Regions from separate parts of the Ensifer sp. ENS03 genome, predicted to be linked through region 4. Evidence: riboswitches for the same ligand, from Rfam matches in the RefSeq annotation. Region 4 holds a riboswitch; each other region holds the start of a gene.
The links. Region 4 has a riboswitch for cobalamin ahead of cobU (bifunctional adenosylcobinamide kinase/adenosylcobinamide-phosphate guanylyltransferase). Riboswitches for the same ligand answer to the same signal wherever they lie in the genome.
Positions count from the first base shown of each region.

Region 1: it holds a riboswitch for cobalamin, as region 4 does, so the genes downstream of both, metE (5-methyltetrahydropteroyltriglutamate--homocysteine S-methyltransferase) here and cobU (bifunctional adenosylcobinamide kinase/adenosylcobinamide-phosphate guanylyltransferase) in region 4, are expected to answer to the same signal.
Region 2: it holds a riboswitch for cobalamin, as region 4 does, so the genes downstream of both, nrdH (glutaredoxin-like protein NrdH) here and cobU (bifunctional adenosylcobinamide kinase/adenosylcobinamide-phosphate guanylyltransferase) in region 4, are expected to answer to the same signal.
Region 3: it holds a riboswitch for cobalamin, as region 4 does, so the genes downstream of both, IB263_RS11025 (CbtB-domain containing protein) here and cobU (bifunctional adenosylcobinamide kinase/adenosylcobinamide-phosphate guanylyltransferase) in region 4, are expected to answer to the same signal.

Region 1 is NZ_JACVAV010000003.1:521,361-525,951, forward strand. Features, by position in the region: gene metE (5-methyltetrahydropteroyltriglutamate--homocysteine S-methyltransferase) at 1-1,728, opposite strand, end outside; cobalamin riboswitch at 1,828-2,047, opposite strand; gene IB263_RS33955 (hypothetical protein) at 2,066-2,377, opposite strand; gene IB263_RS15270 (LysR substrate-binding domain-containing protein) at 2,509-3,435, shown strand; gene IB263_RS15275 (metallophosphoesterase) at 3,628-4,470, shown strand; gene IB263_RS15280 (ABC transporter ATP-binding protein) at 4,467-4,591, shown strand, end outside.
Region 2 is NZ_JACVAV010000003.1:516,413-521,003, forward strand. Features, by position in the region: gene nrdE (class 1b ribonucleoside-diphosphate reductase subunit alpha) at 1-2,140, opposite strand, end outside; gene nrdI (class Ib ribonucleoside-diphosphate reductase assembly flavoprotein NrdI) at 2,110-2,526, opposite strand; gene nrdH (glutaredoxin-like protein NrdH) at 2,539-2,760, opposite strand; cobalamin riboswitch at 3,148-3,374, opposite strand; gene IB263_RS15260 (acyl-CoA thioesterase) at 3,525-4,325, opposite strand; gene metE (5-methyltetrahydropteroyltriglutamate--homocysteine S-methyltransferase) at 4,322-4,591, opposite strand, start outside.
Region 3 is NZ_JACVAV010000002.1:882,443-887,033, reverse strand. Features, by position in the region: gene IB263_RS11040 (glucoamylase family protein) at 1-436, shown strand, start outside; gene IB263_RS11035 (ferric iron reductase) at 439-1,305, shown strand; gene IB263_RS11030 (CbtA family protein) at 1,344-2,141, opposite strand; gene IB263_RS11025 (CbtB-domain containing protein) at 2,339-2,515, opposite strand; cobalamin riboswitch at 2,556-2,818, opposite strand; gene IB263_RS11020 (TetR/AcrR family transcriptional regulator) at 2,817-3,509, opposite strand; gene IB263_RS11015 (NAD(P)H-binding protein) at 3,614-4,444, shown strand; gene IB263_RS11010 (DUF1772 domain-containing protein) at 4,441-4,591, shown strand, end outside.
Region 4 is NZ_JACVAV010000002.1:309,491-314,081, reverse strand. Features, by position in the region: gene IB263_RS08140 (cobyric acid synthase) at 1-831, shown strand, start outside; gene IB263_RS08135 (cation transporter) at 904-1,485, opposite strand; cobalamin riboswitch at 1,716-2,174, shown strand; gene cobU (bifunctional adenosylcobinamide kinase/adenosylcobinamide-phosphate guanylyltransferase) at 2,309-2,833, shown strand; gene cobW (cobalamin biosynthesis protein CobW) at 2,837-3,901, shown strand; gene cobN (cobaltochelatase subunit CobN) at 4,005-4,591, shown strand, end outside.

The DNA.
Region 1 (4,591 bases), on a different contig from region 4:
GACCGGACCCGTCAGCATGCCCTTGACCGGGCGATCGGTCAGCGACTGCGCGAAGGTCGCCCACTCGACCGTCATCGGGTTTGGTCGCGAAACGTCGCCGAAGATAACAGGCGGACGCACGCAGCGCGATCCGTAGCTCTGCACCCAGCCGCTCTGGGTGAAGGCGTAGCCCGAGAGCTGCTCGCCAAAATACTGCACCATGTCGTTGCGCTCGAACTCGCCGTGAACGACTACGTCGATGCCGACCTCTTCCTGCCAGCGCACCGCCACTTCGGTCTCTCGGCGAAGATAGGCGGTGTAGTCGACATAGCTGAGTTCGCCCTTCGCATGCAGTGAACGGGCCTGCCGAACCTCCGATGTCTGCGGGAAGGATCCGATCGTCGTTGTCGGGAAGAGCGGCAATGACAGCTTCTTCGCCTGCAGTGCCCGGCGGCCCGCGAACGGGGATTGCCGCTTGCTGTCCGCATCCGTCAGCGCTTTCAAGCGCCCGGCGACCAGAGGATCATGGATCCTGAGTGAGGTGAGCCTCGCCTGGGCGGACGCGATCGAGGCGGCGAAAACGTGCTCGGAAATGGCAAGCCCCGGCTCGAAGGCGCTGGCAAGCAGGCTGAGTTCGTCGAGTTTCTGCGTACCGAAGGCGAGCCAGGAGGAAAGTTCCGGATCAAGCGCACGCTCCAGCTCGAGATCGATAGGCACGTGCAGGAGTGAGCATGAAGGTGCGAGTTCGATGCGGTCGCGGCCGTGGGCCGAAGTCAGAGGCTGCAGCCGGCGGAACAGGCCGGCCAGATCGGTCCGCCAGATGTTGCGGCCGTCGATGACCCCGAGCGATAGGACCCGGTCCGCCGGAGCCGATTGGATGAGCGTGTCGATCTGCTGCGGCGCGCGCACGAGATCGACATGCAGTCCATCGACCGGCAGCGCCAACGCCGTTGCCGTGTTGTCGCCGATCGAGCCGAAATAGGTCGCCAGCATGATCTTGAGTCCGGGCACGTCGGTGTCGAACGTGCGATAGGCGAGGTCGAGAGCGCGACGATCCTTGTCCGCGAGATCGAGCGCCAGGCAAGGCTCGTCGATCTGGACCCAATCGGCGCCGGCGTCAGCAAGCTCCGCCAGGACCCTCACGTAAACGGGCAGGAGCCGTTCGATCAGATCGACCGGATCGAAGTCGCCGCCCTTCGATTTGCCGAGCTTCAGCAGTGTCACCGGGCCGATGAGCACCGGGCGTGTGCGATAGCCGAGGGCCTGAGCTTCCTGGAAGGCTTCCAGCGGCCGATTGTGGGTGAGCTCGAAGCGCTGATCCCTGTCGAACTCGGGCACCATGTAGTGATAGTTGGTGTCGAACCACTTTGTCATTTCGAGCGCGGGAGTGCCGCTGCTGCTTCCCGAATGGGTGCAGCCGGCGGCGCAGGGCGTTCCGGCCGAGCCGCGCGCCATGGCAAAATAGGTGTCGAGATCGACCGGGCCGCCCGTCCAGCCATAGGCCGGCGGGATTGCGCCGACAAGCACGGCGGTATCGAGCACGTGGTCGTAGAAGGAGAAGTCGTTGGAGGGGATGATGTCGATGCCGCGCGTTTTCTGCGCGGCCCAGTTTTCAGCGCGGAGCTTGGCTCCGGTATCGAGAAGTTCGCCGCGGCTGGCCTTTCCGGCCCAATAGCGTTCGAGCGCGAATTTCAATTCGCGACGGCGGCCGATGCGCGGGAAACCGAGATTGGCAGTCTTGATGGTCATTTCCTTACCCCGAAGGTTATGGGCAAGGCTTGAATGCGACGCAGCCGCGGCGCGAGAGCGATCCCGCGTCCTCAACGCGCCTCATCGGACACCCCGCCCGTGGACGTTGTTCATCGCGGCAGGTCTCCTGGCTTGCGGGTCGTCACGGACCGTTCCGTCTTCCCGAGGCGTCTCCCTCAGTGACATCTTCGAACGGCCGCTCTCCGCTTACAGTTGCGGGGGCAGCTCCGGCATGGGCGCTTGTCTGGCGCCGCACCGAATTCCCTCTTAGCTCCGTCCCTCCAAAGGCGGGCGAAGAACCACGATGGGGCGACAATGCCCTGTCCCGAGCTCTTCGTCAATCGCATAAAGAAATGCTTATGTCTTTATTCTCTCCCGCCGCCGCCCGCGGCGAGACAGTGGCAGGACGAGGTCTTTCCATTGCTTTCCGCTCACGGGACGGTTGCGGTTTGGTCCAAGCGTCCTCCTCCGGCCACTGCCACGGATCCGCCGCGTCGCCGACGCGCGCGCGGATATGCTCTTGATCTCGCGTCAGGCCGATATCCCGGAGTTGGAACTCGTTGAACGTGTCGATGGCAACCGGAGGGCCGAGGGTTTTATCGGCCCAGTTCAGGACATGGTAAATCGTTGATCGCACTGCGCTAAGCATTGCTATCCTCACTTCTCTCAAGGGCGTGTGTTCGCGAAAAAAGTGAGGGTTTTTGCCGTTTCGCGCAAAGCGATTTCTCGCATGCTGGCATAAAGAATGCTTATCTCAGTTCCATGAGCAAGATTCCTCCCATGAGTGCGGTGCGCGCCTTTGAGGCCGCCGCTAGGCACCTGAGTTTCACCCGCGCCGCCGAAGAGCTCGGCATGACGCAGGCGGCCGTCAGTTATCAGATCCGGCTGTTGGAAGATCGCATCGGCGCGCCGCTGTTCGTCCGGCTTCCGCGCGAGGTGCGATTGACCGGCGCCGGGCGGCAGCTAGCGCCGAAGGTGACCGAAGCGATCGATCTCTTAGGGGCGGCCTTCTCGGAGATCGCCGACAAGACCGAACATCACCTGCACATCTCGGTGCTGCCAACCGTCGTGTCGAGCTGGCTCGGTCAGCGCCTCGCGTCGTTTCAGACCGCGCATCCCAACATCAGCATCAGGGTGCACATGTCGACCGAGTTGGTCGATTTCAAACGTGACGCCATCGATCTCGCGGTGCGCAGCGGCGCCGGCGACTGGCCGGGCAACGATGTCTTTCCCTTGTTTCCGCTCGATTACGTGCCTGTCTGCACGCCGTCCTTCCTGGAAAAGCACCAGCTCAAGGAGCCCGCGGACGTTCTGAGAGTCCGGCGTTTCGGCAACGCCAGCTGGTGGCGGCGGTGGATGATCGAAACCGGCGTCGAACCGCCGGCAAGCAATGGCACCGAATTGATCTTCGATGTCCAGGCGATGGATGTCGCCACAATCCTTGCGGATCACGGCATTGCGATTGCCGTCTCGACCTTCCTGATGGATGAACTGAAGAGCGGCAGGCTCATCCGGCCGTTCGAGCATGTGGTGCGCGACGGTCGCGCCTATTGGCTCGTCTATCCGCAAAGCACCAGGCGGCAGAAGAAGATCCAGGCCTTTCGCGACTGGGTCGTCGCCGAGGCCGATGCGTCGAACGCCATGCTTTCGACCGTGATGGAGCAATCCTGTCCGGCGTCGCGTCGGACCGACCACGGCGCAATGTAGAGACACAACGGGGCCCACTCGGCCCGTCGGTCTTCTGAAGATGACGCTTTCATGGAGAAACTGAAAATCAGCTGAGAACGGCTGTTACCAAACTGACATGGCGGCTCCCTAAAGACTGCGGCCAACCGCAGAGAAGGGAAGTATCAGCCCTCCGACGCGGATACCGCACGCCATCGTCGGAGGCCCGTTTCCTTGAAAATCGTCCAGATCAGCGACACCCATCTCAGCCCCGCCAAAAGCCACTTCAATGGCAATTGGGAACCGGTTCGCGCCTGGATCGAGGCGGTAAAACCCGATCTCGTCATCCACACCGGCGACGTCACCATCGATGGTGCCGACCACGAGGACGACATCACCTTCTCGCTCGATCTGATCGGCCAGCTCTCGATGCCGGTGCTGATCGTTCCCGGCAATCACGATGTCGGCCATCTGCCGGGTTCGCACCAGCCGGTGGATCCAGTTCGGCTTGCCCGCTGGCGCCGGCTCGCCGGTCCGGACTACTGGGGCCGCGACCATGGCGACTGGCGGCTGCTCGGCCTCAACAGCCTGCTGATCGGCTTCGAGGACGAAGAAGAAGACAGGCAGTTTGCCTGGCTGGAGGAACAGTTGCTCAGCCGCGACGGCCGCCGGGTGGCCGTCTTTGCCCACAAGCCGCTTTTCGTTGACGATCCGCAGGAAGGCGACACCGGCTACTGGGGCATCCGTCCGCGCCAGCGCCAACGCCTGTTTGATCTTTTCGCCGAAGCCGAGGTGGCGCTCCATGCAAGCGGCCACCTGCACTGGGCCTGGTCGGGCAAGCACGCCGGGACGTCTCTCGTCTGGGCGCCGCCGACCTCCTTCATCATTGATACGCTGGAACGGCCGATGCCGGGCGAGCGGCTGGTCGGCGCCGTCGTACACGAGTTTAGCGACGTCAACGTCAAAAGCGAGATCATCGCGGTGCCGGGACTGACCAGCCACCTGCTCGATCCGATCGTCGAAGAGGTCTACCCGCTGGCGGCCAAGAAGACGGTCCGTGTGGAGGCGGCGCAATGAGCGTGCTTTCGCTAGAGGGTATCACCAAGTCCTATGGCGGCAACGCGATCCTGAAGGGGGTTAGCCTGCAGGCGGAGGCGGGTGAGTTCATCGCGCTCGTTGGTCCTTCCGGCTGCGGCAA
Region 2 (4,591 bases), on a different contig from region 4:
AAACGCAGCCCTGGACCTGCGTACCCTCGAGCGCCATCTGCCGAAGGCGGATGTAGTAGATGGTCTTGATGCCCCTCTTCCAGGCATGGATCTGAGCACGGTTGATGTCGCGGGTCGTTGCCGTGTCGCGAAAGAACAGGGTCAGCGACAGGCCCTGGTCGACGTGCTGGGTGGCGGCCGCATAGGTGTCGATGATCTTCTCCGGCCCGATCTCGTAGGCGTCCTGGTAATATTCGAGATTGTCGTTGGTCATGAAGGCGGCCGGATAGTAGACGCGGCCGATCTTGCCTTCCTTGCGGATCTCGATCTTCGAGACGATCGGGTGGATCGAGGAAGTGGAGTGGTTGATGTAGGAGATCGAACCGGTCGGCGGCACGGCCTGGAGGTTCTGGTTGTAAAGGCCACCTTCTATCACTGCCCGTTTCAGCTCCCGCCAATCCTCCTGAGTCGGGATCGAGATGCCGGCTTCCTCGAACAGGCCCTTCACCTTTTCGGTCGCCGGCAGCCATTCGGTCTCGGTGTATTTGTCGAAATAGTCACCCGACGCGTATTTCGAGTTTTCGAAGCCGGCGAAGCTCTTGCCCTTTTCGACCGCCAGCCGGTTCGACGCGCGGATGGCGTGATAGGTCACCGTGTAGAAATAGATGTTGGTGAAATCGATGCCTTCCTCGGAGCCGTAGTAGATGCGCTCGCGGGCGAGATAGCCGTGCAGGTTCATCTGCCCGAGGCCGATCGCGTGGCTGTCGTCGTTGCCCTTTTCGATCGAGGGCACGGACGAGATGTGGCTCATTTCGGAGACGGCGGTGAGGGCGCGGATCGAGGTCTCGATCGTCTGGCCGAAATCCGGGCTGTCCATCGCAGCCGCAATGTTCAGCGAACCGAGATTGCAGGAGATGTCCTTGCCCATGTGCTTGTAGGAGAGGTCGTCGTTGAACGCGCTCGCTTCGCTCACCTGCAGGATTTCCGAGCAGAGATTGCTCATGGTGATGCGCCCGGCGATCGGGTTTGCCCGGTTCACCGTGTCCTCGAACATGATGTAGGGATAACCGCTTTCGAACTGGATCTCGGCGATGATCTGGAAGAAGTCGCGCGCCTTGATCTTGCGCTTGCGGATGCGGGCATCCTCGACCATCTCGCGGTACTTCTCGGTCACCGAAATCTCGGTGAGGGGCACGCCATAGACCTGCTCCACGTCATAGGGTGAGAACAGATACATGTCCTCGTTGTTGCGGGCGAGCTCGAAGGTGATGTCGGGGATGACGACGCCGAGCGACAGCGTCTTGATGCGGATCTTCTCGTCGGCGTTTTCGCGCTTGGTATCGAGGAAGCGCATGATGTCGGGGTGGTGGGCGTGCAGGTAGACAGCACCGGCTCCCTGGCGCGCGCCGAGTTGGTTGGCGTAAGAGAAACTGTCTTCGAGCAGCTTCATGACCGGGATGACGCCGGATGACTGGTTCTCGATCTGCTTGATCGGCGCGCCCATCTCGCGGATGTTGGTGAGCGACAGCGCCACGCCGCCACCGCGCTTGGAAAGCTGCAGCGCCGAATTGATGGCGCGGCCGATACTCTCCATGTTGTCCTCGATCCGGAGCAGAAAGCAGGAGACGAGCTCGCCGCGGCTCTTCTTGCCGGCGTTGAGGAAAGTCGGCGTTGCCGGCTGGAAGCGGCCGGAGATGATCTCGTCGACGAGATCGCGGGCAAGCCCCTCGTTGCCGCGCGCCAAGGCCATCGCCACCATGCAGACACGGTCTTCGTAGCGTTCCAGGTAGCGCTTTCCGTCGAAGGTCTTCAGCGTATAGGACGTGTAGTATTTGAACGCCCCGAGGAAGGTCGGAAAGCGGAACTTCTTTGAATAGGCATGATCGTAGAGATCGCGCACGAAGTTGAAGGAATACTGGTCCAGCACTTCCTGCTCGTAATAGCCCTCGGTCACCAGATAATCGAGTTTTTCCCGGAGGTTATGGAAGAACACCGTGTTCTGGTTGACGTGCTGGAGGAAGTACTGTTTCGCCGCCTGCCGGTCCTTGTCGAGCTGGATCCGTCCCTCTTCGTCATAGAGGTTCAGCATTGCGTTCAGCGCATGATAGTCGAGCGCTGCTTCCGTCGCCTTCAAGGGGCGTTCGAGTGTCGTGACGTCCAAAATCGTTCCATCCCGTTTTTGACATTGGCGACGTCCTCGTCGGTCCCGAGCAGCTCGAACCGGTAGAGATAGGGTACCCGGCACTTGGCCGAAATCACGTCGCCGGCGATCCCGTAGGTCGCGCCGAAATTGCTGTTGCCCGCTGCGATCACGCCGCGGATGTGAGAGCGGTTGCCCGCGTCGTTCAAGAAGCGGATGACCTGCTTCGGCACCGCCCCGCGGCCATCGTCGCCGCAATAGGTCGGCACGATCAGCACGTAGGGCTCTGCGACCGTAAGTGCGTCCTTACCTTCCCTGAGCGGTATGCGGGCGGCGCGAAGGCCGAGCTTTTCGACGAAGCGATGGGTGTTTTCCGAGCGGCTGGAAAAATAGACGATCAGGCCCATCGCCAGCGTCCTTCAGGAAAGCGCGCTGATCATGTCCGGGCGGAAACCCGCCCAATGCCGCTCGCCGGCGACGACGACCGGGACCTGCCGATAGCCAAGACCCTGCACCAGCGCGAATGCATCGGAATCCTCGGAGATATCGACGATGCGATAATCGATGCCTTGGCGGTCGAGCGCACGGGTTGTGGCGGTGCATTGGACGCAGGCTGGTTTGCTGTAGACGGTGATCGACATGGGTTCCTCGTGGGGGTCTGGCAAATGGGCGCAAAAAGTCGTCGGATCGCGCGAACGCGAACCGTGGTGTTGGCGATTGGACACGAAACATCGCTCCCCGGTCGCCTCGACCGGAGTTGACGTCGTCAAGCTGGCCCAAGGTCGGTTACGCAACCGGGCCGGCTCGTTTTGGTCGGGCGCTCAGGAATTCCGCGGATGCGGGTTTTCAAGGCGCGGCCTTTCAATCAGGCGCGCAACAACGCGCACCCGTCCGCAGAAGGTGGATCTGAACTGGAAGAAACTGGCATGACTTCACCCCGAAGCTTTCGACGGGCTGCCGGGGAGACGTCGAGACGATCGGGCAGGCTCATCCTGCCACGCACTCAACCCCTCCGGACACCCCGCCCGTGGACGTTTGGTGATCGAGGCAGGTCTCCTGGCTTACGGGTCAAAGCTTCCATCCCGACCTTCCCGAGGCCTCATGCCTCAGTGGTCCAAATCCGGACAGTCGCTCGCCGTCTACAGTTGCGGGGGCAGCTACGGCATAGCCTCAGCGGAAACCCGCCGGCGCACCGTATTCCCGTCTTAGCTCCCAATCCTTGCGAATCGGAAGAACCTCGAACACTAGATATAGTAGTTCATCGCAAATCTGCGTCAATAGGTTCCGTATGTGGAAGGCGGGGGTAGGAGGGTGGTTTCTTTTGCAGTGTGGATAACGGGGAGTAAACAGCCGGTTGGCACCAAGGTTGTGGATAGGGCGCCCCTGGTGCGGACGCCCCATTCCATCAAGCAGCGAAAGCGGCCACGGGCCGGTTGTCATCGTCGACGGCGACCATAGCGAACGTTCCGGTAACAGTCCGCTGTCGCAGACCGGTGAGGAGCTCTTCCGACCAGAGTTCGACCTCGACGGTGGCTGAACTGCGACCCGTCCGCACAATGCGGGCGATGGGTTCGATGATCGAACCGATCATGATCCGGTGCTTGAAGTCCATACCGGTGCAGGAGGCAAGGACGGTCGCCCGGCGGCTCCGGCGCGTCGCGACGACGAATGCGGCCTTCGTCATATGCGCGAGGGCGTTGCCACCGCATATGGCGCCGAAGCTGTTGGCCTGGCCGGGAAAGACGATGTCGACCATGCGTAGGGTGCCCGCCTCTTCGGGCGTGTCCGTTGCCACATCGAGCGGCGGCAGCATCCAATCCGTTTCATCGGCACAGGGCATCGCGACCATGGTGAAGGTGCCCCTGCTGCAAAGGGCGCGGCTGCCGGTGGCGATATCTTCCGCGATCATCTCGACCTCGACCACCACCGAGCGGCGCCCGACACGAACCGGACGGCCGCTGAAGCAGACGATCTGACCGATGCGCGCAGGCGCACGAAAATCGATGCGGTCGCAGGATGCGGTGACGAAGGGAACGCGCCCGTGACGGGTGGCGACGATGAAAGCGATCCGGTCCATCGACGCGAGGGCGGCGCCACCAAAGAGCGTGCCATGGTGATTGGTATCGCCTGGAAAAACGATGTCGATCAGGGTTTGTGGCGCCGGGGTTTCCCCCGGCGCCGTCGTGACTTCGTGCTGCCCCGTCATGCTTTGACGGCTTCGCGCGTATCGGCGGCAAAAGCCGCTCGAAGCGAGCGGGCGGCGGCGACCATGTTGACGAGCGCCGGCCGCGTCTCTTCCCAGCGCCTGGTCTTCAGTCCGCAATCGGGATTGACCCAGATCTGGTCCGGCGTGAGGCCCTCGGTCGCTTTTTCGATGAGATGCACCATTTCCTCGACGCTGGGCACGCGTGGCGAATGGATGTCGTAGACGCCCGGGCCGATCTCGTTCGGATAGGCCTTGTCGGCGAAGGC
Region 3 (4,591 bases), 570 kb from region 4:
TGCGGATGGGCGCCAGCAGCGGCTTTTCGGCTATGTGAACCGCGGCGCACCCTACGGCCTTGATGACGGCACGCTCGTGCCCTGGGCGCCGCTCGCCTGCCTGCCGTTCGAGCCGGACGCGGCGCAGGCCTCCCTCGTGCATATGGCAGACAGTTATCCGGGACTTCTGAGCGAAGGGCGCTTTCCCGGCGGCTTCAACCCGAGCCTGGCCGCCGGCGCAGGCCCGGAGGGCTGGATCGATGCGCGGGTCGTCGGTCTTGACCAGGGCCTCGTTGTCATGATGATCGAGAACTGGCAAAGCGGCCTTAGCTGGGCGCTGATGCGCAGCATGCCGGCGATCCGCCTCGGCCTTGAACGGGCGGGCTTCGACGGTGGCTGGCTGCAGGAGGGGGAAGGCGCGTGTGGTAATCCGCCCGCATCCCGCGCCAGAGGATGAGAATGGACGACGGAGACGGCATGCGCTTGAACGACCATCGGCCGACAGCGGAGACCGCGGCGTTTGCGCCGCAGGCGCTGGCCGTCGCCGACCATCTGCGTACCCAGTTTCCCGAGGCTGCCGTCTCGCTCGGGCCGGCGGCCAGTGATTTCAGCGCGCCGGGCGACTTCTGGGCTGCGGGCAGCGCTGGCCTTGAGGCGGGGCTCGCCTATCAGGATTTCTTCGGGGTCGGCATGACCGACCGGATCCGGGCGGCGCATCTGATCGCCTTCTATAGCCGCCAGCTGAGCGTGGTCCTTGGCGCGTTCCATCTCGGCGCCGGGTTGCAGGCGGAGGTGGCCGGCATTCGTTTCGAGGATTGGACGCGGCTTCACCGTGGCGTCGAAATCGCGGGCAAGCGCTATCATTTTCGCCTGCATCCGCCGGCCAAGGAGCGCCAGGGTGGCGAAGGCGCCAGCGCATTCGAACAGGGCTTCATCGCCCATCTGGCACCCGTCGTTGCGGTTCTGAAAGCGCGAGCAGGGCTGTCGAGCGGGGCGCAATGGCGGGTCGCGGCCGATGCCCTGGCCGGCGCGTTCCTGGAAATCGGCCGCGCGATCGGCGACGAGGCGCGCGGCATGGCCGAGGCGCTGGCGATCGTCAAACGACCGGGTTCGCGGCTCTACTCAGAGGAGCTCTGCTACGAGCAGATCGCGGCTCTCGATCCGGCAAGCGGCGCTCAGCTGTCGCGCCAGTATCGGATCCGTTGCGGCTGCTGTCTCTACTTCAAGACGGAAGGGGGCAGCTTCTGCGACACTTGCGTGCTGCTGGAGCCGGAAGATCGCCGCGCGCGGCTGGCGGCGCATCTCATGCAAAACGGCGGGACCTGAACCCCGCCGTCGCTTTGCTGACGATCTGTGATCAGTGATCACTGTGCCTTGACGAAGCGCTCGTTGATGAAGCCGGAGACGACGCCGAGCACGATCCAGAAGGCAAGCGTGGTGGCGAGTGCGGCAACCGCAAACTCGGCGCCGAGCACGGCCGGAACGTTGCTGGTGATATCGAGCGGCTGCGGCGCACCGTAGACATGGGGTGCTGCGATCAGCACCAGGCCTGCGACCTTGGAGACGATCTCCTCGCGCAGGACGACGAGATAGAGGCCGACGGCGGAGAGCGCCACTGTCACCAGCCACCAGGTCTGGCGGTCGCCGAGTTCGGCTGCCGGAAAGCCCGGCAGTTCCGGCGGCAGACCGATCGCCGGCAGCATGTGCACGGCAAGCCAGCCGCAGGCGCCCCACAGCGCGCCGTTCCTGAGCGTGATCGGGTAGCCGATCACCAGGCTGACGCCGGCGAGCAGCAGACCGAAGCCGGAACCTGTGACGAGGTTCGCCATCAGCGTGCCGGAGAAGCGGCTCATGCCGAACATGATGCCGCCTTCCTCATGCTCGCCCTCATGGGCATAGGCCGGGGTGATCGGCGACAAAGCGTCGAGGAAAGCGCCGAACGGCGACACGGCTTTGAGCGACGAATGCTGGTCGTGGTTTTCTGCGGCCGGCTGTGCCGCACCCGGCTGGGCGGCGGGCTGTTCGGTAGCGGCCGGTGCCTCGCCTTCGAATTCTTCTGCATGCAGGATCAGCGGTGTGACGCGCAGTTCCTGGGCGCCGGTCATGAAGACACCGGCAATCAATCCAGCCACGATCGCGGCCAGAAGCGTTCTGACAATCATCTTGAAATCCCTCGATAACGACAAAAGCCACGCCCTGTGGCGTGGTCCTTGAGCCTTCCCATTTTCCCTATGCTGCGGATGGCCTTCGCGCGCCGGAAAAACCGGGATGCGCGCAGGCCTCCATCCGGCTCGGGCCGGATGCGTTCAGGTCCGCAGATTGTTCGATGCGGAACGTTGTTCACGTTCCGGCGCATCGGTCAGTGGCAGGGGAAGCCGTAGGAGTGGCGGGTGTCGTGCGCCGTGTCGTGCAGCACTGCCGAGTTGGCAAGGCCGGCGCCAAAGACGAGGAATGCGCCGATGAAGAGCGCGATGACGCCAGCGGTCAGACGATCGCTGAGGGAGAGCGGGGTGCTCGAAATGGTAGACGTAGCCATGACAACCTCCGTGATGGCATCGGGAAATTCCCGGTTGGGCCCTATGCCCGTATCGAGTGGCAGGTTTCCTGGCTCACGGCGTTGGGCTCGATGCCCTCGATCTGCCTCGCCTTCCCAGCTCGGCCGCCCTCTCGCGGTCTTGCCAGTGGCTTCTTCCGGATCGCTCCGGAACGGTGGATCGACGTCGCTCTACAGTCGCGGGGTCGGCCGTGATTTGAATGCCCAGCTTGGGTCCATCCGTCACATTCCCGTTTACTCCCGAAACACGTTCGCGTCCCGGGAACCAATCGATCCCAGATGATTAGGATTGTGTCATGGAGTTGTCAATTGAGTGCGCGCCGCCGCGCGGTCCATCCGCGACAAAATCCTTGATGGTCATGCGTTTGTAGGCTTCGACGATCTGGTCACCCTCGGCCCGGTCGACCGAGACTGCAAGTCGCATGGTGCAGTCGCCGAGATGCATGATCAGGAAGGCGGCGCTGTCGATCTCTTCGCGCGGTGTCTCCGGCACAAGCCGGGCCCAGACATCGGCAAGCAGCTTTCCGCCGGCGCGGCTTTGCGCAAGATCGATCTCGCGCAGCGCCTTGTCGGCCTGCATCGCCGACCAGATGTCGCGCATGACCGGCTCGGCGAGGAACATGTCGTAGTAGATGTCGAACAGCAGCGAGAAGGCGTCGCGCAGTTCGGCTATCGACGTGACCTTGGCCAGTTCGGCCGCGATGCACTCGTTGCAGACCGCATTGTAGCGCTCGGCCAGCGTGCGCACGATTGCCGCCTTGTCGGGAAAGTACTGATACAGCGAGCCGATCGAAATCCCCGCCTTTTCAGCGACTTCGCTCATGCGCATGGCGTCGCTGCCCTTCTCCTGGATGAGCGCCGTCGCGCAGGCAAGGATCTGCTCGACGCGCTCGCGGCTGCGCTTCTGGCTCGGCGTCCGGCGCAGCGCAGGCTCGTCGTCAGCGGGAAGCGTGGCGGGACTTGCATCGGGAATCATGAGTAATGCTCACATTTTGACTTGACTCCTAAAATACGAGGATTTATCACATTTGCAAATGTGAGAGATGCTCATGTTTGTTGGTGGAACCTCAGGAGGAAACGATGTCTCAGAAAGTCACACTGGTTTTGGGCGGTACCGGCAAGACGGGGCGGCGGGTGGCCGATCGCCTTCGGGAGCGGGGCATAGCGGTCCGCATCGGCGCCCGTTCGGCGTCGCCTTCCTTCGATTGGACGGATGAGGCGACCTGGACGCCCGCCCTTGAAAATGTCGATCGCATCTATGTCTGCTACCAGCCCGATCTGGCGGTGCCGGGCGCCGCCGACGTCATCGCCAAGTTTTCGAGCCTTGCCGTTCGCTCCGGCATCAAACGGTTGGTGCTCCTGTCGGGCCGCGGCGAGGACGAGGCGGAAGCCTCCGAGCGTGCGCTGCAGGCCTCCGGCGCCGACTGGACGGTCATCCGGGGCAGCTGGTTCTTCGAGAATTTCGACGAAGGTTTCCTGGCCGACGGCGTGGTGAGTGGTTCGGTCTTCCTGCCGGTGGACGAGGTCACCGAGCCCTTCGTCAGTTGCGACGACATTGCCGACGTGGCGGTTGAGGCCCTTCTGGACGATGCGCATATCGGCAAGGTCTATGCCTTGACCGGCCCGCGCCTGATGACCTTTGCCCAGGCCGTCGCCGAGATCGCCGCGGCCGCCAACCGTCGGATCTCTTATCAGGCCATTCCGGTTTCCGACTTCGCAGCGCATCTCAAGGCGGACGGCGTGCCGGATGACTATGTCGAACTCATCCGCTATCTCTTCACCTCGGTGCTCGACGGACGCAATTCCAGCATGACGTCCGATGTCGAGCGCGTGCTTGGGCGGCGTCCGCGCGACTTTGCCGATTACGCCCGGGAAACCGCAGCAACTGGTGTTTGGAGTCTTGCCGCATGATCCCGCTGATCCCCGCTCTGGCGTTTGCCGCCGCGATCGGTTCCGGCCTGATGGCCGGGCTGTTCTTCATCTTCTCGGTTTGCATCATGCAGGCCCTGTCGCGGCTGCCGCCGGAGCAGGGGATCGCCGCGATGAACGCCATCAATG
Region 4 (4,591 bases):
GCTGCCGTCAACCGCTACACCGGCTGGCCCTGCTTCGGCGTCGTGCCGTGGTTGAAGGCGGCGGCACGCCTGCCTGCCGAAGATTCCGTCGTGCTGGAGAAGCTGACGCGCGGCGAGGGGCGGGCGCTGAAGGTTGCCGTCCCGGTGCTGTCGCGCATCGCCAATTTCGACGACCTCGATCCGCTCGCCGCCGAACCGGAGATTGATCTCGTCTTCGTGCGGCCTGGCAGTCCCATTCCGGCAGACGCTGGCCTCGTCGTCATTCCCGGGTCGAAGTCGACCATCGGCGACCTCATCGATTTCCGTGCGCAAGGGTGGGACCGTGACCTCGAACGTCATGTGCGCCGGGGCGGCCGGGTCATCGGCATCTGCGGCGGCTACCAGATGCTCGGCCGGCGCGTCACCGATCCGCTCGGCATCGAGGGCGGCGAACGTGCGGTCGAGGGCCTCGGGCTGCTCGACGTCGAGACCGAGATGGCGTCGGAAAAGACGGTGCGCAACAGCCGCGCCTGGTCGCTGGAGCATGATGTGGCGCTCGAAGGCTACGAAATCCATCTTGGCAAGACGCAAGGTGCGGACTGTGGCCGGCCGTCGGTGCGCATCGACAATCGCGCCGACGGCGCCCTTTCGGCCGATGGCCGCGTGATGGGCACCTACCTGCATGGGCTCTTCACCAGCGACGCCTATCGCGGCGCGCTGCTCAAGAGTTTCGGCATCGAAGGCGGCGCCAACAACTACCGCCAATCGGTCGATGCGGCGCTCGACGATGTCGCGAACGAACTGGAGGCTGTGCTCGATCGGCGCTGGCTGGACGAGTTGCTCAGGCACTAGGGACGCGGCAACGGTCAGCCAGCAGGTCCGGTACGTCGGGCCCAACAGGAGCAACGAGCCTATCCGACGGAACTACGCTGCGACATCGTGCTCCTCGCTTGCGGCTTCCCAGACTTCCCGCGCGGCATCCAGGTTCATCAGGGCAATCCCCAGGCCGACGATCAGGTCCGGCCAGGCCGACTGCCACAGATAGGCTGTCGCCAGACCCGCGGCGATGATGGCCACATTGGCGAAGGCATCGTTGCGGGCCGAGAGAAATGCTGCCCGCGTGAGGCTGCCGCTCGTGTGACGGTAGGCGACGAGCAGATAGGCGCAGAAGAGGTTGACCACCAGCGCCCCAAGTCCGGTCAGGGACAGGGCAAAGGGCTCTGGCGGGACCGGATCCATGAACTTCGCCCAGGCCGTCCAAAGGAAGGCCAGCGCCGGTACCAGTAGAATGAACGCCATCGCCATGCCGACCCGCGCGCGGGTTCGCGCCGTCCAGGCCAGAGCAAAGAAAATCAGCATGTTGACGGAGGCGTCTTCGAGGAAGTCGACGCTGTCGGCCATGAGGGACACCGAGCCGATCGAAAGCGCGACAAGGAGTTCGACCCCGAAATAGCCAAGGTTCAACAGGGAGACGATGAGGACGACGCGGCGCAGGTCGGTATCCACTCGAAAGGTTCCCTTTCTGGCGAGATTCGCCCTCGGCACTTTTTTTGGCGAGATTCGCCCTCGGCACTTTGGCACAGGTGTTAGCAGCAGTTTGCTATCCATAGCACTAGGTTTCGACATCGGTTCCGTTCACACTGCCGTCGTGCCTGACGCCCGACAAATCGTCGCGTGGCGCAACTCGGCCGGGGAGGCGTCGCATGCGTCGATTGACTTTGGGCTGCCCGCTTCCTAATCATCAGGTGTTGGATGGTTCCCCCTTGTCGTGGCGATCTGGGGGAATAATTGGGAATGTGACGGATGGACCCAAATCGGGCATCCTTATCGCAGCCGACCCCGCGACTGTAGAACGGTCAGGGTTCGCCATCGGGTTTGGTGCCGGGCTGTCGGCCGGTTGCATGGGCAATCGGGGCAGGTCGGGGATCAAACCGGAAAAGCCACTGGCGTGGCATCGTGATCAGCCGGGTTTGGACGCCTCTTCTTCTACGAATCGTCCGCCTTTCACGATGTCCCTCACAGCGCCCATGCGTCGGAGACGACGCGCAAAGGTTCGCTGTGGCACCGGAAAGACGCCGGGAAGGTGAGGCGGGCCGCTCGGGCCCTGACATCGGAACCTTGCCGTTTAAGGGCGAGGCGATGTTCGGCCCGTGACGCCGTGAGCCAGGAGACCTGCCATCCGGCATGGGCATTCCGCCCGAGGGGACTTTTGTCTCCAACGCCATCACGGAGGTTGTTTTGGCTCGCAGATGTTTTCAAGAACGCGCCCGTGGCGCGTCCGATGGCTTTTGCCACCGACGGCTGATTTGGGAATGTTGAGGCAGCCACGATGAGCAGTCTCAGCGCCGGGCCCGTGCTGGTCCTTGGCGGCGCCCGTTCCGGCAAGTCCAGCTTTTCCGAGAGGCTCGTCGAAGCGTCCGGCTTCACCATGCATTATGTCGCCACGGGCCGCGCCTGGGACGACGAAATGCGCGAGCGCATCGACCATCACCGGACGCGCCGCGGCGAGGGCTGGACGACGCATGAGGAGCCGCTCGATCTCGTCGGCATCCTCAGACGCATCGATGATCCCAGCCATGTGGTCCTGATCGACTGCCTGACGCTATGGGTAACCAATCTCATGCTGGAAGAGCGCGACATGACGGCGGAGTTTGCCGCCCTTGTTGCGTATCTGCCCGAGGCGCGGGCGCGCCTCGTCTTTGTTTCCAATGAGGTCGGCCTCGGTATCGTGCCCGAGAACCGCATGGCCCGCGAGTTTCGCGACCATGCCGGCCGGCTTCACCAGATCGTTGCGGAGAAATCCGCTGAAGTTTACTTTGTCGCGGCCGGTTTGCCGCTGAAAATGAAGGGTTGATCCATGACCACTGCGAGAGCCAACCAGGGCAAGATCCCGGCGACCGTCATCACCGGCTTCCTCGGCGCCGGCAAGACGACGATGATCCGCAACCTGCTGCAGAACGCCGACGGCAAGCGCATCGCGCTGATCATCAACGAGTTCGGCGATCTCGGCGTCGACGGCGATGTCTTGAAGGGCTGCGGTGCCGAGGCCTGCACCGAGGACGACATCATCGAGCTCACCAATGGCTGCATCTGCTGCACCGTGGCTGACGATTTCATCCCGACCATGACGAAGCTGCTGGAGCGTGAAAACCGTCCTGACCACATCATCATCGAAACCTCGGGCCTTGCCCTGCCGCAGCCGCTGATCGCCGCTTTCAACTGGCCGGATATCCGCAGCGAAGTGACCGTCGATGGCGTCGTCACGGTGGTCGACAGCGCCGCCGTTGCCGCTGGCCGCTTTGCCGACGACCACGACAAGGTCGATGCGCTGCGCGTCGAGGACGACAATCTCGATCACGAAAGCCCGATCGAGGAGCTGTTCGAGGACCAACTGACGGCTGCCGATCTCATCGTTCTCAACAAGACCGATCTGATCGATGCCTCCGGCCTCAAGGCCGTGCGCGACGAGGTGGCTTCGCGCACCAGCCGCAAGCCCACGATGATCGAGGCGAAGAACGGGGAAGTCGCCGCTGCCATCCTGCTTGGCCTCGGTGTCGGCACGGAAAGCGATATCGCCAACCGCAAGTCGCATCACGAGATGGAGCACGAGGCAGGTGAGGAGCACGATCACGACGAGTTCGACAGCTTCGTCGTCGAGCTCGGTTCGATCGCCGATCCCTCGGCGTTCATCGATAGCCTGAAGGGCGTGATCGCGGAGCACGACGTTCTGCGCCTCAAGGGCTTTGCCGACGTGCCCGGCAAGCCGATGCGCCTCCTGATCCAGGCGGTCGGCGCCCGCATCGACCAATATTACGACCGCGCCTGGGGCGCCGGCGAAAAGCGCGGTACGCGCCTCGTCGTCATCGGCCTGCACGACATGGACGAGGCGGCGGTGCGCGCTGCGATTACCGCGCTCGTCTAGATCGTTCTTTGAGTGAAATGATCTAACGCATTGAAATGATGCAGTTCCGGATGGAAAACGCTTTTAGCGTTTTCGTTCGGAATTGCCCCACCGGACAAGACGAATGCATCTGCTTCTCGCCCAGAAAGGAACGATCGCCGACGGCAACGAGGCGATCGACCTTGGGCAAACGCCGGCCGATATCCTTTTCCTCTCGGCCGCCGACACCGAGCTCTCCTCGATCGCCGCGGCTCACGGCCGACGCGACGGAGGCTTGAGCCTGCGCATCGCCAGCCTGATGAGCCTGATGCACCCGATGTCGGTCGACACTTACGTCGAGCGCACGGCGCGTCACGCCAAGCTGATCGTCGTCCGGCCGCTCGGTGGCGCCAGCTATTTCCGTTATCTGCTGGAAGCCCTGCATGCGGCTGCTGTCACCCATCGTTTCGAGATCGCGGTTCTGCCGGGTGACGACAAGCCGGATCCGGGGCTGGAGCCTTTCTCCACCGTCGCAGCCGACGACCGCCAGCGCCTTTGGGCTTACTTCACCGAAGGCGGCTCGGACAATGCCGGGCTGTTTCTCGACTATGCGGCCGCACTGGTCACGGGTGCGGAGAAGCCGCAGCCGGCAAAGCCACTGTTGAAGGCCGGCATCTGGTGGCCGGGTGCTGGCGTGATCGGCGTCAGCGAATGGCAGTCCCGTGTTCAGGG